One region of the Candidatus Thiodiazotropha sp. LNASS1 genome, then DNA from elsewhere that is predicted to be linked to it. Evidence: predicted binding sites of a transcription regulator. Region 1 holds the regulator's gene; each other region holds the start of a gene.
The links. Region 1 encodes FNR, which switches genes on or off when oxygen is low (the NO sensors DNR and NnrR bind a similar motif). Its sites were predicted from a motif close to TTGATNTANATCAA; they were not measured.

Region 1 (5,368 bases):
CTTCGTGCACATCGGTCAATACCGGGACACCGATCGACGATTTGACCCGCTGCAGAATCTCCAATCCCCGCTCCAAACCCGGTCCGCGAAAACTCTCGGCAGATGAACGGTTCGCCTTATCGAAGGAGGATTTGTAGATGAACGGGATACCGAGATCCTGGGTCAGCATATTCAGTTCCCCGGCGGTATCCAGCGCCAATTGTTCACTCTCTATGACACAAGGACCTGCAATCAGGAAGAGCGGCCGGTCCAACCCAACCTCAAAGCCACAGAGTTTCATGCCGTGCCATCCCGGTGCTTTCTCGCTGCTTCGATGAATCCGGAAAACAGCGGATGGCCATAGCGCGGTGTGGAGGTGAATTCCGGATGGAATTGGCAGGCCACGAACCACGGATGTTCAGGGATCTCGACTATCTCAACCAGTCGCCCATCGACAGAGCGGCCCGACACCTTCATTCCTGCCGTGACAATATTGTCCAGATAGCTGTTATTGAACTCATAGCGGTGGCGATGCCTCTCGGTAATGACCTCCTGGCCATAGAGATGATGGGTTTTACTGTTGGGCTCAAGTTGACACTGCTGTCCACCCAGGCGCATGGTTCCACCCAGATCAGACTCTTCGTTGCGTGTCTCAACCTTGCCGTCCGCATTCAGCCACTCAGTGATCAGGCCGATAACCGGATGTGGCGTGTCGCGCTTGAACTCGGTGCTGTGCGCTCCCTCCAATCCGGCGACATGACGTGCGAACTCAATCACCGCCACCTGCATACCGAGACAGATTCCCAGATAGGGGATTCTGTTTTCGCGGGCATACTGGACTGCGGTGACTTTGCCCTCAACCCCGCGGTTACCGAAGCCTCCAGGTACCAGGATGGCATCCATTCCCTCCAGACTCTCGGTTCCGCTCCGCTCGATCTGCTCTGAATCCACATAGTGTATGACAACCCGATTTCCGGTATGGACGCCTGCATGTACCAAGGCTTCAGAGAGCGATTTATAAGCCTCTGTAAGATGAACATATTTTCCTACCATGGCGATCTTGACCTCTTCAGCCAGGCTGTCGAGGCCTTCCAGAAACGCCTCCCATTCAGCGAGGTCCGCTGGCGGCAGATCCAGGTTGAATCGCTGGTTGACCAGTTCGTCCATCTCCTGGGCGTGCAACAGCACGGGAATGCGGTAGATCGAGTCAGCATCTACCGCCGAAATGACCGCTTTTTCGGGTACGTTGGTGAAGAGCGCGATCTTTTTGCGCTCGTTTTCAGGCAACGGCTGCTCGGAACGGCATACCAGAATGTCGGGTTGAATACCGATGGAGCGCAGCTCTTTCACCGAATGTTGTGTCGGCTTGGTCTTTATTTCACCAGAGGCCTTGATATAGGGCACCAGCGTCAGGTGCATGAACATCACCCGCTGCGGTCCCAACTCGACCCCCATCTGGCGGATCGCTTCCAGAAAGGGCAGCGACTCGATGTCACCCACCGTTCCGCCGATCTCCACCAGACAGATATCATTGTCGTCGGCACCCAATAACACGCTCTCTTTGATCTGATTGGTGATATGTGGGATTACCTGTACTGTACCGCCCAGATACTCGCCCTTGCGCTCCTTACGAATCACACTGTCATAGATCTGGCCGGTCGTGAAATTATTGTTTCGCCCCATGGTGCTGCGAATGAAGCGCTCATAGTGTCCCAGATCAAGGTCTGTCTCCGCCCCATCATCGGTAACGAAGACCTCACCGTGCTGGAATGGACTCATGGTTCCCGGATCAACATTGATATAGGGATCGAGCTTGATCATCGTGATATCGAGCCCGCGGGCCTCAAGCAGTGCAGCCAGAGATGCGGATGCGATTCCTTTGCCCAGGGAGGAGACAACACCGCCCGTGATGAATATAAATCTAGTCATGAAACTTCTAGTTAACGTGCTGGATAAGGGGAACGGACGGAAGGGAACAGTAACAGATCAGACCGCCTCTCTCAATCGTATAAATGTGGGACTAATGGGATATCTCTCATGCGACTGCTCAAGAATATCATTTAATTCTATCTCCCCAGGGTCTATAATCGATTGGCGATTTCCGCAAATTACAACCACAGAGACCAGTTGGCAGTTACTCGGCGAGACCCAACCACATTAAAACAGGCTCGGGATCAGCCTCTATACACCCACAACACGTAACGACCAACTAATTGTTTTTCAATAGAAAAAGCAGTAATAAAAATCAATCTTTAAAGAGGAAGAAAGCATGATGAAATTTGCTAAGGTCATGAGCGTCGCTGCTCTCGTAGCTGTCTCCACAACCGCATCTGCATGGTGGGGTGGTGGTCCAGGCTGGGGTAACCGTGGCTGGAATAACGATGGCTGGGGCGACGGCTGGGGCGATGGCTCCGGCGATTTCAGCTTTGGCATGAGTGGCAGCGGCCGTGGTTCCGGTTATGGTCGCGGCAACAACTACTACCGTGATTACTATGGCTACGGCCCATACGGCTACGGCGCACCTTACGGCTACGGTGCACCTTACGGCGGCTATGGCGCACCTTACGGCGCACCATACGGCTATCCGCCTGCTGCGCCTGCTGCGCCTGCGGCACCTGCTGCACCCGCTAAGTAAGCGGCCAGCTTATAGCGCATAAAAAAGTCGGCCTAATGGCCGGCTTTTTTTATGCAATATGATCTAAGATAATTAAATGTTTAAAATTACTTGATCCGGATCAAGAACTTCTGGAAAAATAGAAGTGAGAAGAAGCATCTGACAAGAATGCACCCTTAGCTGGAGCGGTTCCTTGACTAGCAGAAAAGTTGTCTCATTTGAAAATATCAAGGTCGCCTGCAAAAACTGCAGTCTTTCGACCCTATGCCTACCAATGGGACTGACCCCAGAAGACATTGAACGTCTCGACTCCATTATCAAGCGTGGACGTCCCTATCACCGAGGCGATCATCTCTACCGTGGTGGCGACAAGTTCCACAGCCTCCGGGTCATCACCAGTGGCTCAGTCAAAACCTATTCACCCAATGAAGATGGTGGTGAACAGGTCTTGGGATTCCACCTCCCCGGGGAACTGATAGGATTGGATGCCATCCAGGACAACAATCATAACTGCTCCGCAATCGCGCTCGAAACCACTGCGGTCTGTGAGATCCCCTTCTCTCAACTGGAATCTTTAAGTTCCATCATGCCCAGCCTGCAACACCAGATGTATCGCCTGCTCAGTCGCGAGATCGGCCAGGAGACGGAGATGCTCACTCTACTGGGCAAAAAGAGCGCCGAGGAACGGCTCGCCACCTTTCTACTCAGCTTTTCCGAACGTTTCAAACAGCGCGGATTCTCAGCCAGTGATTTCTTTCTCAGCATGTCGCGTCACGAAATCGGTAACTACCTGGGGCTCGCGGTAGAGACTGTCAGCCGCTTGTTCACCCGCTTCCAGGACGAGCAGCTGCTGCATGTCGAGAGAAAGCACGTTCAATTGCTGGATATTCCCCGGCTTTACGAAATCGTTCAGGGTACGGACAGGACAAAATCGAGTCAGTCGCGAGTCTAGGGCCTGTAAGCACAATAGGCCCTGCCAGGACTTTATTTTCATCCGGCAAGGAAAATGGGCGAATGATAACGCCGCAGGGCGGAGTAAAAGCTCGAGCGAGCCCTTCGGATTGCGCCTGATGCGCCCATTGGATGAGTGTTTGCAGGCCCTAGTGTTTCTTTAACCAGATACAGGCCTCACCCATGGCTTTCAGTTGCTGCTCATGGGCCGCGAGTTCCTGCTGGTCAGCGTGAACCACCTTCAGTTTTGGCCTGTTCGAAGGCAGACGTTGAATGCTATCGACAGAATTATCACCAAACTCATCGTTGGCTACTCCGTCCAAAATCAGCGAAGCCTGCCCCCCGGTCATCATCAGGTAGACATCAGCCAGAATCTCGGCATCCAGAAGCGCTCCATGCAATTCCCTGTGTGAATTATCGATATCGTATCGCTTACAGAGCGCATCGAGGCTGTTTCTTTGACCCGGGTGCATCTTTTTCGCCATCACCAGGGTGTCAGTAACCGCGCACAAACTATCGATTCGCGCAGCACTCTCCATGAGGTGAAATTCATGGTCGAGAAAACCGACATCGAATGGAGCGTTATGAATGATCAGCTCCGCTCCTCTCACGTAGTCGATGAAATCCTGAGCAACATCCCCGAATTTCGGTTTGTCTTCAAGAAATTCGTTGGTGATGCCATGCACCTCTACGGCAGCGGCATCGATCTCCCGTTCAGGTTGCAGATATTGGTGGAAATTATTACCGGTCAATCGACGATCAACCATCTCCACACAGCCGATTTCGATGATTCTGTGTCCATGCTCCGGTTCCAATCCTGTGGTTTCCGTATCCAGTACGATCTGTCGCATCAGTTCACTAGGGCCTGTTGACACTAATCCGATCGGCTCTGCTGGGACTATTTTTTTGCCCAGCAAGGCAGAATGAGTGATGTGTAGTTATTCTACATGAGCGAATGATAACGCCGCTGGGCGGAAAAATAGCCCCAGCCCTGCGGGTTACGCCTGAAAAAGCGCCACTCGGCGTTGCTCGTTGTTCATTTGGAAACACCAAACTTCTCTCCTCGCGCCTTGATTGGCGCTTTTTCAGACGCAACAGAGCCGACCGGATTAGTGTCGACAGGCCCTAGGACCTGTCGACCAGCCCTAACTCCTCGATACCGCGGTTAGCCAATTCATCCGCCAGTTCATTCTCGGTATGGCCGGAGTGACCTTTGACCCAGGCCCACTCCACCTGATGATTGTTGACCTCTGTATCCAACATTTGCCACAGGTCGGCATTCTTGACCGGTCTTTTCGCTGCCGTTCTCCAGCCATTCCGTTTCCAATTGTAAATCCACTGGGTGATTCCGTTTTTCACGTATTGGGAATCCGTGGTCACTTTCACCCGACTCCTTTTCGTCAGGCTCTGCAGGCCACGGATAACCGCCATCAGTTCCATACGGTTGTTGGTGGTCTCATGTTCGCCACCGAAAAGCTGTTTTTCATGTCGACCGTAGCGTAAGACCACCCCCCAACCACCGGGACCGGGATTCCCACGACAGGCGCCATCGCTATATAGTTCTACAACTTGAGTCATTCAATTTTTCTCATCGTCGGTTCTGCGGCAGTCGGCAAGACCCGCTTTTTCACCCGCCATTTCGACCGTAGCGGAGTCATCGTGATCTCCCGCTTGACCGCGAGTATGACATAGACACCACCAAACAGTGGATAGATCCTTTTACCCAATCGTTCCATAAAGGCCAGTCTCTGCATGATGGGTGAGTTGGAGACCGGGGGACGGAAGTGAAGATAAACCACCTCTTCCAATTCAAAGCCGAGCAAT
Region 2 (5,368 bases), 3.2 Mb from region 1:
AAATGCAGGGAAAGACCAAGCTATTGCTCTTATGAATGCAGGCAAATACAAAGAAGCAGTCATAGAGTTAGAATCACTCGCCTCGGGTGGAGATGATGTCGCAATGGTAACGATAGGCAATTTGTACTATGAAGGCAAGACTGGAAGAGTAAAATACAAAGAAGCTTACGAATGGTGGTTTAAAGCATATCAAGCCGGCAATGTTGATGCGTTATCAAATATTGGAGTTCTCTATCGTGACGGTAAAGGTGTAAAAGAAAATCTGGAGATTGCATACGACATATTTGTTATTATTCATATGAAAGGTCTGGGCAATCAGAGTACGCAAATTCGCAATGGTGGCAACCTGGATAAAACCATTGCTAAATTGAGTCAAGATAGAATTAAAGACGCACTATGCTATTCAGAAGAATATGTTTCACGTTATATTGAAACAAAAGGTAGTCAAACTAAGCCAACAAAACAAGAAGAAGTAAAATTGAAAGATAAGAACTGGTGGCTTCCTGGAGAACTCCCCATATATGAGTGCACATCAGGAAGTTCCTATAATAAAATCAAGCCGAAAACCAACCTGCACCAGCTGTCGACTATGCGTGCTGTTTACCGCTGATAGATCACTAGATGGCAAAAGGAGTCAAAAGGAGAAATGAAAGGGATTGGAATGGGTGCATTCGGTGCGTTTAGGCGCCGGCAGAAACCCACAAAAAAATGTAACCGATGTGGATTGCGATACACCATAGACAATGAAGAGTGTCCACACTGCAGTGGCTTATCGGATGGTGAAGTTAAAAATCTGAAACAGCGTTTTATATTAGAGCAAATAGCTAACAGTCGTCTTGGTACAAAAATGCTTTTGGCTGCGATTGTGTTACTCATGTTCCTTATCTTATTTATGGCAATATAAAAAACGGGTTCACGAACATAGTTGGACATAACAGCCAAAGGTTCATAACCATTTTTAAGGACAATAAAACAATAATCGGGTACCCTGAAATCATACTAGCAGTGTTTAATAATGAAAAAGGCGATTGTAAAAAGGAAACAAGCTTACCAAATCGAGATGAAGTGGCTCGAATTGTTCGCGTCGACAGTTAAGAAAAGCACGGGAAAGTATACCGTTGGCCACTTCAAGTGGGAAAACTTTTTGACCGGTTTACAAACAGCCGTGATCGGAAATAAGGCCTACGAGTATTATCATGCGCAAGATAGAGAAGATTATTACTTATTCAATGAATCAGTTTCAGAGATATGGGATTGTACTGACGAAACATTCCCGGATACTGCACCTGATTCAGGGGATTGGTATATATTTCCAAAAAGCGGCCGCTGGACTATGGTTTTCTCGCACGAAGATGTGGTGTTGTTTGCAAGGAATGAAGCATAACCTAATCACAAATTCGTCAGTCTCGATTTCGTTTTTTATTGAGTAATCTAATGTCCTTTTGCGTACATTAGCGGTGATTCGCGTCAATTTGCGGCCTTTCTTCACAAAAAACCCTCTATTGCAACATAGTAAGCCGAGCAATGAGATCCGGAAAGAGATAGACAAGCACGATCATGGCGGGGATGACGTAGAAATAGATACGCATGCTGTTGCGCAGCAGCCGGTTGGCGTCTTTGAGCTCCATGAAGTGATCGACGATCATACGGCCCTTGTAGGCAACGGTTAGGGTGATCACCAGGATCATGATCAAACCCTGATCGGGCGATTCGGCAATGGCTGCGCTGAGCAGGGTCAAACCCATCAGGATCAGCCAAATCATATCAACGGATTTTGTCTTGAACACCTGTTACTCCTATCAACGCAAAACATATAACAAGGGAAATATGACGATCCACGCCAGATCGATCATATGCCAGTAGACGGCGACCGCCTCCAGACCGCTGTGGTTATGCTGGGTTATTCCGCCCATCCTGATTCCCATAATAGCCCATAATATGGCACCGCTTCCCCAACCGACGTGCAGCAGGTGGTTGAAAGTGGTGTAGTAATAGACGGTAAAGAAGATATCCGTGTCGGTTGCCAGCCCGTGTTCACTGTTCCAGTGATACTCATAGAATTTGATGATCAGGTAGAGCGCACCCATTGCGACCGCCGACCAAAGCCAGCGTTGACACTGGTCGATCCGGCCGATCCTGATCGATTTAATCGCTTTGATGACGAAATAGCTGCTGGAGAGCAGGACCAGGGTATTCAATACGCCGGCGGTGGTATTCAGACGCAGCGGTCCGTCGGCGAAAAACTCCGGATTATGTACCTTGGCGATGAAATAGACGATGAACATCAGGGCGAACTCGGTCATTTCCGAGAGAATCCCGACCCAGATGGCCATGTTGCCGGGCACATGGTTCTTGACGGGTACTACTGCCTGTACTGGTGGGGCTATGGAATTAGACATGTAATGATTAAGGTCGGAGGCGGAATGCGCGCAGGCCTATCGATGTTGGGAGATGCCATTGTCTGTACACCTGCTGATAGTGCTTTGACAAGGATCAATTTATCGCAATTGCGCTGTAGGTAAATCCATGATTTTATTCAGGGTATTCAGCTTGATATTCATCAAGGTGAAGAATGGGGTCTGCTTTAGCATTGGGTTTGTGAATTTTCCTACAGGAGCAGTAATCCCCCGTGCAGGCCGAAGCAACGATTGAATCCAACCGCTTTCCCCCGGGTGATTTGGCGATATGGGTCTTCATACTGGCGGAGCTTGCTGCATTTGCCGCGTTTTTCGGCGCCTATGCCTTTACCCGCATGAAAAATGTGGATCTGTTCAACCACTATCAGAGCACCCTTGACAGCGATGCGGCGCTGATCAACACGTTTGCCCTGATCACCAGCAGCTATTTCGTGGTCAGGGCTGTGGCATCGATTCGCGAAGATGACAGTCGTGGCTGCGTGCATTGGTTGTTGGCGGCGCTGGCGATGGGGCTACTCTTCCTGATTGTGAAGGGACATGAGTATGTCCACCATATCGAAGCTGGCATCAGGCTGAGCACGAACACATTCTATATGTTCTATCTGTCGCTGACCTTTTTTCATTTCATGCATGTCATCATGGGTATGGTGATTCTTGCGGCAGTCGCGGTGAAGGCCAAAAGGGGTGGCTACAGTAACCGGGAGCATACGGGGGTTGAAACGGGTGCATCCTACTGGCATATGGTCGATCTGGTCTGGCTGATTCTGTTTCCCCTTGTCTATATCATGAGATGATCCACAATGACTAGACGAACCGCTTTTGGCATCCGTGCCTGTACCTGGGTCTGGCTGTTCATGATGGGATTGACGCTGACAACCTATCTGATCGGTCAATTCAGCCTGGGCGGCCTGGGAGTTTCGCTGACAGTTTTGGCTTTTGCCCTGATCAAAGGGCAGATGGTGGGTGACTACTTTATGGGTTTGAAACGGATCCAGGGTTTCTGGCGCTGGCCGGTCAGCCTCTGGCTGTTTCTTCCCGGTGGCTTGATCGGTGTTGCCTTTACCCTGGTCGGATGAGGAGATAGCGATGGAAAAACCTGTAATATTAAATACGCGTGAAAGCGACGAATCGCTTCCCTTCTATAAATCCCAGGCACGGGAAATCGAACTCTTCGAATATGGCTACAGACATCAGCTCCCCTTGCTGATCAAGGGTCCCACCGGATGCGGCAAAACCCGCTTTATCAACTACATGGCGGCCAAGCTCGACAGGCCTGTCTACACGGTTGCCTGTCATGACGACCTGAGCGCCGCCGACCTGGTGGGGCGGCACCTGATCGGCGAGAGTGGCACCTATTGGTCGGACGGGCCATTGACCCGTGCGGTCAGGGAGGGCGCCATCTGCTATCTGGATGAAGTGGTGGAGGCGAGAAAGGATACCACCGTGGTGCTCCATCCCCTGACCGATGACAGGCGCATTCTTCCCCTCGAACGCACCGGAGAGATTCTCAAGGCACCCCCGGAGTTCATGTTGGTTGTGTCATACAATCCCGGCTATCAAAATCTTCTAAAAGGCATGAAACCGAGTACCCGGCAGCGTTTCGTCGCACTCCGATTCGAGTTTCCCGCCCCGGAGCTGGAGCATGAGATTCTGATTGGAGAGACCGGCATCGATGGCGATATGGCCCGCCAACTGGTGCGTCTGGCCAATGCCATGCGGGCACTCAAGGATCACGATCTGGAGGAGGCGGCCTCTACACGACTGCTGGTCTATGCGGCCACCTTGATTCTGGGCGGCTATGAGCCGGTCGAGGCCTGCCGTTCCGCACTGGTCGAGCCACTCACAGACGATATGGAAACAGCGGCAGCCTTGATGGAGGTCGTCTATGCCACAATCGGGCGGTGACAATTATCCACAGGGAGACCCGCCGGGGTCGGCCATGGCTGTCACCGCAGAGTCTCTCTATTTGGCGAATCTGCTGTTGATACCCGGTATTGCATTTGCCATTCTGTTGGTGATCTATTTTAAGCAGGGCAAATCCTTACCGCCGCTTGCGCGATCCCATCTTGAACAGACCTTCTCGGCCTCTCTCTGGGCAGGCGTACTGCTGGTGATTGTCAACATCGTTATCCTTTTGCTTGGAGGTTATGACGGCGCCTATACCTGGATGGTGGTCATCATCTACTTTACGGTGTGCCACTCCACCTTGATTCTCATCGGTATGCTGGGTCTCGCCAAGGCGATGGCGGGAAAATGTTACCGCTATCCCCTTATCGGCAGGGCATTGCCCGAAGCGTGCCTGAGGATGTCCTGATGGGCGCCAAACCGCTTGGGCCAAGGGGAGACTGATGGAAGAGAAGATCGGTGAACTCTGGCACCGGCTGATCACCCGCCTGGCACAGGACCGCTATCCCGAGGCCGCGGTGCACCTGACCGATCTGAACCACACCCTGGGCATTCTGTTTCGCGCCTTCGGCGGCGATGGCGGACTGCGGGTCGAAACCGCCGGTGCAACTGAACACAATGCCAGGCGAGGCATGCTGCAGCGCATAGCCGGCAGTGCCACCAAGATTGAACTGGCCTGGCGCGATGAACATGCATTGCGCCTGCCCGAAGTCATCGATCTGTTTCCCCAGGGATCGCTTAACCGCGATCTCTATTTCTGGCTCGCGGCGCTGGCCGCATGTGATCGGGGCGAAAGCGAGCCATGGCTGGTAAAGAATCAGCAGCTGAGCAAACTGGCGCTGGAGAGATATCCGGGCATGCAAGCCCGTTACCGGCGTTTGCGGAATGCGCACCTGGCACAACGACCCGATCCGGAAACCCTGAAACAGGATGAGGCGCAACAGGAGCAGGCCATCAGACGTGCCCTTATCGATCCGGGTACTGTTGCACGATTACCGGTTGCCGGCCATGCGCCTTGGCCGGTACCGCTCTGGCTCCACCCGTCT
Region 3 (5,368 bases), 3.2 Mb from region 1:
TTCAACATCGGCATGACGGTTCTGAAGGGCCGCAAGACGGTGGTGAGTCTGGTGCTGCTGATGGGCCTGGTGGGTCTGGCGGTATTCTTTCTGTTCTCGTTTTTCAACCCGGTCAACCTGGTGCATGACAAGTTCTGGTGGTGGTGGACGGTACACCTGTGGGTGGAAGGCGTGTGGGAGCTGATTCTCGGTGCGATTCTGGCCTTTGTGCTGATCAAGGTGACCGGTGTGGACCGTGAGATCATCGAGAAGTGGCTCTACATCATCATTGCGATGACCCTGATCACCGGTATTGTGGGGACGGGGCATCACTACTACTGGATCGGCACGCCGGAGTACTGGCAGTGGTGGGGCTCGGTCTTTTCCGCGCTGGAGCCGATCCCGTTCTTCATGATGACGGTGTTTGCCTTCAACATGGTGAACCGGCGGCGGCGCAACCATCCCAACAAGGCGGCGACCCTGTGGGCGCTGGGCACGGCGGTGATGGCGTTTCTGGGCGCGGGCGTGTGGGGCTTTCTGCACACCCTGGCGCCGGTGAACTACTACACCCACGGCACCCAGATCACGGCGGCGCACGGTCACATGGCGTTCTACGGGGCGTATGTGATGATCAACCTGGCGATCATCAGCTACGCGGTGCCGATTCTGCGGGGCCGCGAGGCCAACAGCGAGCAGGCGCAGGTGGTGGAGATGTGGGCGTTCTGGCTGATGACGGTGTCGATCGTCTTCATCACGCTGTTTCTGACCGGTGCGGGGATCCTGCAGGTCTATCTGCAGCGTTTCAGCGACACGCCGCTGTCGTTCCTGGTGGTGCAGGACAAGATCGCGCTGTTCTACTGGCTGCGTTTCTTTGCCGGTGTGGTGTTCCTGGGCGGTCTGGTGGTCTACATCTGGAGCTTCTTCATTCCAGGTGAGAAGACGGCGGCGGAGATGCCGGCGATGGAGCCCCAGGGTGAGGCGCGCGGCGCCGCGGAGGCTGCGGCCGGCTAGATAAACACGACTAACCGATAGCAACCCCCTGGCCGGACGGTGAGATGGCATCAACCCGTTCGGCTTTTTTTATGGGCAGGCTTTGAAGAAAAGAGAAGAAAAGGAAAGGCCGCTAATGGACGCCAGTCACCGCGAATGCACGCAAATAGTTTCATTGCGATCACTTGCTCATGGAAATAATGTTTGCGTTTATTAGCGGTGATTCGATTCCATTGGCGGCCCTATCTTCTAGCGGCAATAGGAACAGCTAATCATCCCACGATCCGAGATCGTGGCGCGAGAAGGAACCAGACTGAGGGCAGACCAGAGTTTATGCAAGACAACCGTGGTTTGTCCCTCTTTATTTCCCGGATGGGAAAATTTGCGGGTTTCAGGCTTGGGTTTTCTTTTGAAAGAAAAGTCGTGCCTGACCTATGGCCACACCGAGGATGGTGGCGATGCTCAAAGCCGTGACAGCAAAAATAAATACCGCTGATGCCATGATCAAGATGGGTGCTACATTCATGATGATCTCCAACTAGCAATCTGAAATTGAAAACATCTACAATCTCAAGGTGAATATTAGCATCTTATGGAATAATTGAAAACCGTATTAGTAATTAATTGTTAATTGATCAAGATCAACACAAGCCTGCCTTAATTCTCTTGACTTGGTGAATGTCGCAGAATCGATGTTGACCTGTATGAATACTGGACGAGATACTCCAAGGTGCTCGGATAGTAGGTCCGTTTGGCACTGTAGTCCCGCTTTTTGGCTCCGTTTGATCTTTTCAACCTATAAGCCTCGTTCTAGCGGTTGTGCTCTTGACGCACGAGGAAATAATAATGTTGAACATGGCATTCCGATCGCCAGTCTGGATTTTCGTTTTTCTTTTAACCCTCTGTTTCTTCACTCCCGTTCAGAGTGCCGAGGGTAATCTGACCATCTTGGGTGAAACGCCACCACCGGGTTTCGACCCAGTCTCGGGGAAGCGCATCATCCCCAACGAACGCTGCCTGAAGTGTCATGGCGACGCGCATGAGAAGACCGATATCCGGGAAGACGGCACCATCGTCGATATCTACGCGGACCCGCAAAAGATCGAGAATAGCGTGCACGGTGAACAGTCCTGTACCAACTGTCACGCCACCATCGAGCGAGTACCGCATCGCGAGTCACCGGAGGTGGTCGTCGGCTGTGTGGAGTGCCACCGGGAGACCTGGAACAAGCATAGGAACGATCCCGACGAGAAGTACGAGCGCCTCGGCGTAGTGGTAGAAACCATCGATGCCTTCTACGACTCGGTACATGCCCTGCCCAACAAGCACGACCAGTCGGAGACCAACGCCACCTGCTACGACTGCCACGATGCCCATAACATCGGAACCCTGGGCAGCCACCAGCGCGCCGAGCACCGCCTGAAGAACCCGGAGGTGTGTGGTGAGTGTCACAAAAAGGAACTCAACGACTACCGGGAGTCCGACCACGGCAAGGCGGTGCTGGAAGAGGGCGACAGCGAATCCGCCGTCTGCTCAGACTGCCACACTACCCATACCATCAGCTCACCCGACACCGATCAGGCCAAGCTGGCGATCACCAAGAATTGCGGAGACTGCCACAAGGAGGCGCAGCGTACCTACTTCGACTCTTATCACGGCCAGGTGCATCGACTTGGTTATACCAATACCGCCAAGTGTCACGACTGTCACGGCAGCCACAAGATCAAGGGCGAAAATGATCCGACATCGGAGATCCACGCCAACAATCGTCTGGAAAACTGCAGGGTCTGCCACGAAGATGCCAATGAAAACTTCCTGACCTTCTGGCCGCACGGTGATGCGGACGACAGAGAGAGATATCCGGGTCTGTGGTTCTTCAAGATCTTCATGCAGACGCTGATCTTCTCGGTCATGGCCTTTTTCTGGGTCCATGTGGTGCTGTGGCTCTACCGCGAGGTGATGGACCGTATCCAGGGTAAGGGTTTCAACGAGGATCTGGATAATCCCGATGTGATCTATTTCCGCCGTTTCCCGACCGTTTGGCTCTGGATCCACGCGCTGTTCGCCATCTCCACCATGACCCTGATTCTGACCGGAACCACCCTGCTGTTTTCACATACCGGTTGGGCCAAGGCGGTGGTGGTTTTCCTCGGCGGAACGGAGATGGAGGGCATTATCCATCGTACCGCGGCCGTAATCTGGCTGGGTATTTTCCTGGCCCACCTGACCATAGCCGTCAGCAACATCTGGAGCAAGCGCGATAGCTTCAAGTGGTTCGGCAGCACCTCTATGCTGCCCAACTGGAAGGATTGGGATGACCTGAAAGGCATGTTCAAGTGGTTCATCGGCCAGGGTCCGCGTCCCGAGTTCACTCACTGGACCTATTGGCAGAAGTTCGACTACTGGGCACCTTTCTGGGGTGCGGCGATAATCGGTTCATCCGGTATCATGCTGTTCGCGCCGGAGACGACCGCCATCATCCTGCCGGGCTGGATGTTCAATATCGCCACCCTGGTACATGCCGAGGAAGCGCTGCTGGCGGCCATCTTCCTCAACTCCGTGCACTTCTTCAACGTGCACTTCAGGCCTGAGCGTTTCCCGATGAGCACGACCATCTTCACCGGTAAGATCCCCATCGAGGAGTTCAAGCACGATCACCGTCTCGAATACGAGCGGTTGCTTGAGAGCGGGGAACTGGACAGGCATCTGGTCAGACGTCCCTCGCGCCGTTCAGATCTGGCGGCCTCCTTCATCACCACTGTGCTGATCATGACCGGTCTGGCCCTGCTGACCCTGGTGCTGATCGGCCTGATGACCAAACCAAGCTGATGGGGGCGGATAACATGTTGAGAAACGATACGATGAGCAAGAAAGTTCGCAATCTACTCCTGGTTTTACTGGTGTTGCTTCCGACGGTTGCCCTGTCGGGGCCATCGGGCCAGGCGCTGGCCTTCACCTGCGCCGGCTGCCATGGTACCGATGGATCCAGCGTCGGCCCCTCCAGTCCCTCCATCGCAGCGATGGATCCGGATGTTTTCATCGATGCCATGCAGGCCTACAAGCGTGACCAGCGCAATTCCACCATCATGAACCGGATTGCCAAGGGCTACAGCGACGAGCAGATCAAGGCCATGGCCTGGTTCTTCGCCAAGCAGGAACTGCGTCTTTACACCCAGAAGACAGATCAGCAACTGGTAAGTCTCGGTGAAAAGCTGCACACCAGCCATTGCGAGAAGTGCCATGAAGAGGGTGGTCGTCCGGGCGACTCCGGTACCCTTGCCGGTCAGTGGATGCCCTATCTCGACTACAGCATGCAGGATTTCATCGACGGCAGGCGCCCCTACCCGAGAAAGATGAAACGAAAGGTGGATGCCGCTATTGAGGAGCAGGGCGAACAGGCCATGCCCGCACTGATCCACTACTACGGCAGTCAGCACTGATCGCGGAGAAGGAACAATAACCATGAATAAAATCAATCGCAGAGATTTCATCCGCTTGGGTGGAGGCCTGACCCTGGCGGGTACCTCGCTTATGCTTCCAACCCTTGCCCTGGGAGCCGCTCCCAGGGTGGTGGTAGTGGGTGGTGGCGTAGGGGGCTGCACTGCCGCCAAGTACCTGCGCAAGCTGAATCCAAACCTGAAGGTCACCCTGATCGAAGCCAAAAAGCAGTACACATCCTGTTTCATGAGCAACGAGGTATTGAGCGGCGACCGCACCCTGGATTCCATCACCTTCGACTACGAAGGACTCAAACGGCATGGTGTGGAGATCGTCATCGACAGGGTCACGGCCATCGAACCGGCAAATAAGCAGGTCGCCACCGTCGACAGCGGTACATTCGAATATGATGCATGCGTGGTCTCCCCCGGCGTGGATTTCAAGTGGGACGCCATCGAGGGCTACGATGCAGCGGTCTCCGAGACCATTCCCCACGCCTGGTATGCCGGTCCTCAGACACTCACCCTGAGGCGGCAGATCGAGTCTATGCCGGAAGGGGGCAGGGTGATCATCGTTGCGCCGCCGAATCCCTACAAGTGCCCGCCCGGGCCCTATGAGCGGGCCGCGCAGATAGCCATGTACTGCAAGCACCATAAACCGAGGGCGAAGATTCTCATCCTCGATCCCAAAGACGCCTTCTCCAAGCAGGGGCTGTTCAGGCAGGGCTGGTCGAAGCTCTATGGCTTCGGTACCGATAACGCCATGATCGAATGGGTCGGCGCAGCGGGCGGCGGCACAGTGGAGGAGCTCGATCCTTCAACCCGCACCCTGCAGGCTGAGGTCGAGGAGTTCACCGCCGACGTGATCAACATCATTCCACCCCAGAAGGCAGGTAAGGTGGCCTACGCCTCAGACCTGGTGGAAGGTGACTGGTGCCCGGTCAACAAGCGGACCTTCGAAT
Region 4 (5,368 bases), 3.2 Mb from region 1:
CGACACCGAAACCGCGAGTGGCAACGGCAGGTACTGTAGTGTCATCTGTCTGATTCGATTTGACCGCGGCAATTGCCCGGGCAACAGCGGCATCGATCTTTTTCTGTGCAGCCAATGCCTGCGCCTTACGGCGTTCACGCTCTTTCTGGGCCTCCTCCTGGCGGGCTTTTTCCGCCTCGGCCTCAGCCGCTTCGGCACTTGCGAGACCTGCTTTGAACGATTCCGGTATCTCGAATTTATAGGCTTCGACAGGTTTTGCCCACTCCTCCAACTCCTCTTCGCTGATCTCTTTATGGACTGGCTTGTGGGCGATACCTTTATGGCAATCGATACAGGTGTTGCCTTTCTCCATGGCGAAGACGTGTTGGTTGCGGGCACGCGGTTTCTGCTTTTCGGGATTCATCGTGTCCCAATCGTGGCAGTTGCGGCACTCTCTCGAATCCGTCTCCTTCATCGCCTGCCAGACCCGCCGTGCCATGGTCAGCCGATGAGCTTCAAACTTTTCAGGGGTATCCACAGTCCCCATGATTTTGTGCCAGATTTCATTACTGGCCTTTATCTTTCTAACGATTTTGTGCACCCAGGGACGGGGGACATGGCAATCCGGACAGCTCGCGCCCACGCCACTGCGGTTACCGTCGTGTGCCGTTCCCTTGAACTCGGCATAGACATTCTCCTCCATCTCATGGCAGGAGATACAAAATTCCATGGTATTGGTGGCTTCCATCACGGTATTGAAACCGCCCCAGAGCACCACACCGATGATCATGAACAGGACAGCACCACCCAGGGTCGCGCCAAAGGCGACTTTACGTGAAAGCAGGCTTTTGAATAAAGAGTGCTGATGCATCGCTTTCCCCGTTCAGGTCACAATGGTCAGGTGACACACCACTATTGGAGATTGTGTGGTGCAGGTGTTGGTGTATGCCAGGCGGACACGAGGCTAAGCCTCGTGTCCACCCAGTCTTCAGTTACGTGCGTGTAACCTTGCGGTCATCAAGTGACGTGATTGACCCGGTTGTGCACGTTGAACTTACCGGTCGGTGCGAACAGACCTTTAACACGGGCCTTCTCTTCGAGTGTCTTGGCATCGAAGATGATGATCTCACCATTCGGTTCCTTGCTGTCCTTACGATTCCAGACAGAGGTCCAGACCTCAGAACCATCGTTGTTGAACTCGATATGGACAGCGGCATAGCCGGCCTTTTCGGTCAGGCGGATAGTTTTGACGATCTCGCGGGTCTCCTTGGAGATGACCTGTATGGACTGCTGGACTTCGGGCTCGGGATGCTTGGTCTGATCCGCCCAGACATAGTCACTCTTCGGATGGGTGCGGATAAAGACGCCTGGACCGTCGGTTTCAGTCTCATAGCAGACCTTCCATGCCTGATCGGCATGACCTTTCGGATCGTTACCCCAGGCAGTGACCTTGCCGACACCAAGATGCACGGTGCCACCGACAGGACCACACTTCGGATCGACCCAGTTGGCGCCCGGACCGGGATGCGGCAGCTTGTCAACGTCAATCAGCTTGGTGAGCTTCTGGGTTTCGGTGTCTACAACAACCATCTTGTTGGAAGCGTTTGCCGCGATCTGGAAGTAACGGCCTGTTGGATCGTAGAAACCGTCATGCAGGAACTTGGCGGTATCCATCTTGGTGATCTTCAGGTTGTCGATGTCGCTGTAGTCGACCTGCCACATCTGACCCAGCTCCTTCATGGAGACCAGCCAGCTGGGGTGGTTGGGCGTATCGTAGATAGCCGCCACACGGGACTCGTTGACATACTCGCCGTCCACATTCACACCGCGGGCGGAGACCACTTTCAATGGTTCCATGGTCATGGCGTCAGCAATGACGAAGTGGGGTGGCCAGTAGCCCCCGCCAACCACATACTTGCCATCGCCGGATACCGCCACGTCACGAGCGTCATAAGCGATCTGAACTTCGGCAACCTTCATCTTGTCAGGTGTCTGCCACAGATCGATCTTGGTCAGCTTGCCGTCACGGCCCTGGGTGTACCAGAAGCGGCCGGGATTTTTGGCATGCAGGGTGTTGTGATGCTCGGCGGCTTTCAGTACATGTACCGCATAGCCGGTGGGTACGTGAGCGACCACCTCTTTTTTGTCACCGTCGATAACCGCTACCTTACCCACATCGCGTTCGATGACGAGGAAGAAGTTTTCCCAGTTACGTCCATGCATAGGCTTGGTGGGATAATCCTTGGGTTCAACAAAAACCTTGTGACGCTCTTTCATCAATGCCAGGGACATCTCAGGTGGAATGGGTGCTTCCATCTGAATGTAGGTGGCCATCTTCTTGATCTCATCTTTTGTCATGATATCGTCGAAGTTGTTCATGCCGCCTTCAGTACCGAAACTGATGATTTTTTCGAGACGCTCTTGTCCCAGCTTCTGGGTCTCCTTCGGCTCCAGATTCTTACCGGTCGCGCCTTTACGCAGGGTGCCATGGCAACCTGCGCAACGCTGGAAGTAGGTAGTCTTGGATGCTTCGAAGTCTGCTTCGCTGAGAGTTGGCGTGGCTGCTTGGGCGGATAACCCTAAGCCACTGATGGATATGCCGATTGCCATTGATAGTGCACTTGCGTTTAAAATAGAGTGTGCGCCTGGCCGGGAACTTTTGATCATTGGAGAAATCCTCCCTTCTTGTCGATTACGCAAGACAGATTAAGCGCCCGGTCGGGCGTACTCACCTTGACAAATGTCAAATCAAAAAATGTCCATTTCTCCGATAGTCTGATTCACGGTTCTGGAAGTGTGAACTCGAATTGATACGGATCAAGGCTAAAAGGAACCTGAGTGAGATGATCCCGACAGGCGGGGTGTGCCTGCTCAAGAACACCGCTTTTCCGTTAGACAATCCTTTGGGGATATCCATTATGCGTAAGAGCTTAAAGACCTTTGGCCTCTCCCTCTTCATTGTGCTGGCCTTTCTGGTTATCGGTATCGGCTTTCTGTTCGGTATCGACAATCCGGTCCCCTGGATCATGATCGCCGTACTCTTGGCTTTACCGGTTATCCACAAAAAAATGACATCCCGCGATTTCGTCTCCTGGGACGACAACTTGAGCGTAGGGATTCAGGCGATAGATGACGATCATCAAAAGCTCTTGACACTCATCAACAATCTGCAGACGGCGGTGCTCTATCCCACTGGTGAGTCCTTTGAACGCCAGGCGTTGAGTGACCTGGTCGACTACACTAAATACCACTTTGCGCGTGAAGAGAAACTGATGAGTGAAAACGGATATCCGGAATACGAGGACCACAAGAAGCAGCATGAAGAGATGATTGCCAAGGTGTCCCGCTTTTTGGACTCCTATGAAAAGGACCGCGAATCCACTATCGATGAACTGAACAGCTTCCTCAAGAGCTGGTTGATCGACCATATTGCAGGAACCGACCAGAAATACAGTGAGTTTCTTAGAGAGAAGGGTATTCGATAATCAGGTTGAACTTGTGCCCGGTATACTCAATACATATACGGCCGGTTTTTAATCTATGCGGGTCAATTGCCTCTATTGCGGCGAGTCAATCGCAGATGACATCGATCATTGTCCACACTGCGGTGCTCCCTCGCACTATCAAAAAAGAGGTTTTCGCATCGGTGGCAGGGAGAAGTTTCTTATATTCTTTGTGGTGCTGTCCGCTGCGACCTTGATTATTGCCTTGTTGTTGCCGAGGTAGCGGAGACATCAAGCCAACCAAAAAGATAGGGTGGAGGCCCGGTTGAACAAAACAGGATTAGATCCCGCTAAAGTCACACCCTCCGATCTCACCGCAGCCATTAAGTCAGGTTGGGGCATATTTCGCGCTGCGCCATTGCCAAGCGCGGCCTATGCGTCGGTCGCGGCGCTGATAGGTCTATTACTTCTCTATGCTGTCGGTGAACTCGGTATCTCCCCCATGTCGCTGCCGTTTGCCGGTGGTTTCATGTTGATAGCGCCGGCGATGCTGGGTGGTTTTTTTCAACTGGCCTCGAGGATACAGGCACATCAGGAAGTGTCGCTAGCCACGCCTTTTTCAGCATTTCTGCATACACCCTTGCAAACCTGGATGGTTGCACTTTTCTGCGCCTTCATCTTTTTGATCTGGATAACTGATGCGGGCGTACTCTACAGCTTTATCATCGGCGGTACCGATCTCCCCTATCAACTGCCATGGTTTCTGCAAGTGGATGAATCAATCACCAGTTTCTGGTTCTGGGGTGCATTGATGGGGTCTGTACTCGCATTCATCATCTTCTGTATCTCTGCATTCTCCGTTCCCTTGCTTTTCGAAGGCAGGGTGGGGTTGGTGCAGGCGGTTCACGCCAGTGTGCGCGCCGTCTTCAGAAACTTCGTCACCACTATGCTGTGGGCGGTATTACTCAGTCTCTCGATCCTGATTGCCATCATGCTGCTGCCCTTGTTGCTGTTGGTTCTGCCGGTTATGGCGTACGCCAGCTTCGCCCTCTATCGTCTTGTTTTTCCTCAAACAAGTTGAGTTAACGATCAACCCATTATTTACTGCATGCGGCTTTGTTCAGGCGCCCCATTTGACACATGTCAAGGTAGGGAAGGGTGTCTGTTTTCTAATAGCGGGGACTCAATCAAGACAGGCCTGGGAGGAGAGTGATGGCACAAGCGTTCACGAAGGAGATGTCACGGAACATCTTTTACGGGGGTACGGCGTTTTTCTTTCTGTTGTTTTTGGCGTTGACCTTTGACACCCATCTGGCGCTGCCGGACCGGGACAATCGCGAGGCATTGGACCCGACCACGGAGCGGGGGCAGATGATTGCCCTGGGGAAGAAGGTATGGGAGGAGAACGACTGCATCGGCTGTCACACGCTGCTGGGCGAGGGGGCCTATTTTGCGCCGGAGCTGGGCAATGTTTACCAGCGTTACGGTAACAGCAAGGAGGCGATCATGGCGTTCATCAAGGGACGTCCGGTGGAGGGGATACCGGGTCGTCGCAGCATGCCGCAGTTCAACCTGAGCGATGAGGAACTGAAGGCGGTGGCGGAGTTTCTGCAGTACAGCTCTGAGATCGACACGGCGGACTGGCCGCCGAACATTCAGGGTTAGTGGTGCTGACAGAGTAGAGACAAGCTGAGGAGAAGACGATGACGTTCAAATATCAATCCCAGGCGGTGGCGATGCCATATTTTATCGCGGCCATTGGCCTGTTTGTGGCGCAGATCCTGTTTGGTCTGATTATCGGGCTGCAGTATGTATGGGGTGATTTTCTGTTTCCGGAGATTCCGTTCAACGTGGCGCGGATGGTGCACACCAATGCCTTGATCGTGTGGTTGCTGATGGGCTTCATGGGGGCGGCCTATTATCTGATTCCGGAGGAGTCGGAGACG

Region 2: the regulator FNR is predicted to act here: its motif matches at 2,551-2,564, upstream of AB8516_RS03030 (cytochrome c oxidase subunit 3 family protein).
Region 3: the regulator FNR is predicted to act here: its motif matches at 1,601-1,614, upstream of AB8516_RS02995 (cytochrome C).
Region 4: the regulator FNR is predicted to act here: its motif matches at 2,787-2,800, upstream of AB8516_RS02965 (nitrite reductase).

The regions. Positions count from the first base shown of each region.
Region 1 covers NZ_OZ156465.1:3,926,979-3,932,346, reverse strand. The annotation lists gene kdsA (3-deoxy-8-phosphooctulonate synthase) at 1-280, opposite strand, end outside; gene AB8516_RS17505 (CTP synthase) at 277-1,908, opposite strand; gene AB8516_RS17500 (sulfur globule family protein) at 2,249-2,614, shown strand; gene fnr (fumarate/nitrate reduction transcriptional regulator Fnr) at 2,787-3,545, shown strand; gene dnaQ (DNA polymerase III subunit epsilon) at 3,694-4,395, opposite strand; gene rnhA (ribonuclease HI) at 4,670-5,122, opposite strand; gene AB8516_RS17480 (methyltransferase domain-containing protein) at 5,119-5,368, opposite strand, start outside.
Region 2 covers NZ_OZ156465.1:699,852-705,219, forward strand. The annotation lists gene AB8516_RS03015 (tetratricopeptide repeat protein) at 1-610, shown strand, start outside; gene AB8516_RS03020 (hypothetical protein) at 1,016-1,384, shown strand; gene AB8516_RS03025 (cytochrome C oxidase subunit IV family protein) at 1,500-1,787, opposite strand; gene AB8516_RS03030 (cytochrome c oxidase subunit 3 family protein) at 1,800-2,399, opposite strand; gene AB8516_RS03035 (cytochrome c oxidase subunit 3) at 2,630-3,211, shown strand; gene AB8516_RS03040 (cytochrome C oxidase subunit IV family protein) at 3,218-3,493, shown strand; gene AB8516_RS03045 (CbbQ/NirQ/NorQ/GpvN family protein) at 3,504-4,322, shown strand; gene AB8516_RS03050 (hypothetical protein) at 4,303-4,731, shown strand; gene AB8516_RS03055 (nitric oxide reductase activation protein NorD) at 4,766-5,368, shown strand, end outside.
Region 3 covers NZ_OZ156465.1:693,056-698,423, forward strand. The annotation lists gene AB8516_RS02985 (cbb3-type cytochrome c oxidase subunit I) at 1-990, shown strand, start outside; gene AB8516_RS02990 (hypothetical protein) at 1,361-1,495, opposite strand; gene AB8516_RS02995 (cytochrome C) at 1,816-3,798, shown strand; gene AB8516_RS03000 (cytochrome c) at 3,831-4,409, shown strand; gene AB8516_RS03005 (FCSD flavin-binding domain-containing protein) at 4,432-5,368, shown strand, end outside.
Region 4 covers NZ_OZ156465.1:687,481-692,848, forward strand. The annotation lists gene AB8516_RS02960 (NapC/NirT family cytochrome c) at 1-850, opposite strand, end outside; gene AB8516_RS02965 (nitrite reductase) at 997-2,589, opposite strand; gene AB8516_RS02970 (bacteriohemerythrin) at 2,898-3,464, shown strand; gene AB8516_RS02975 (DUF2189 domain-containing protein) at 3,748-4,503, shown strand; gene AB8516_RS02980 (cytochrome c) at 4,635-5,087, shown strand; gene AB8516_RS02985 (cbb3-type cytochrome c oxidase subunit I) at 5,126-5,368, shown strand, end outside.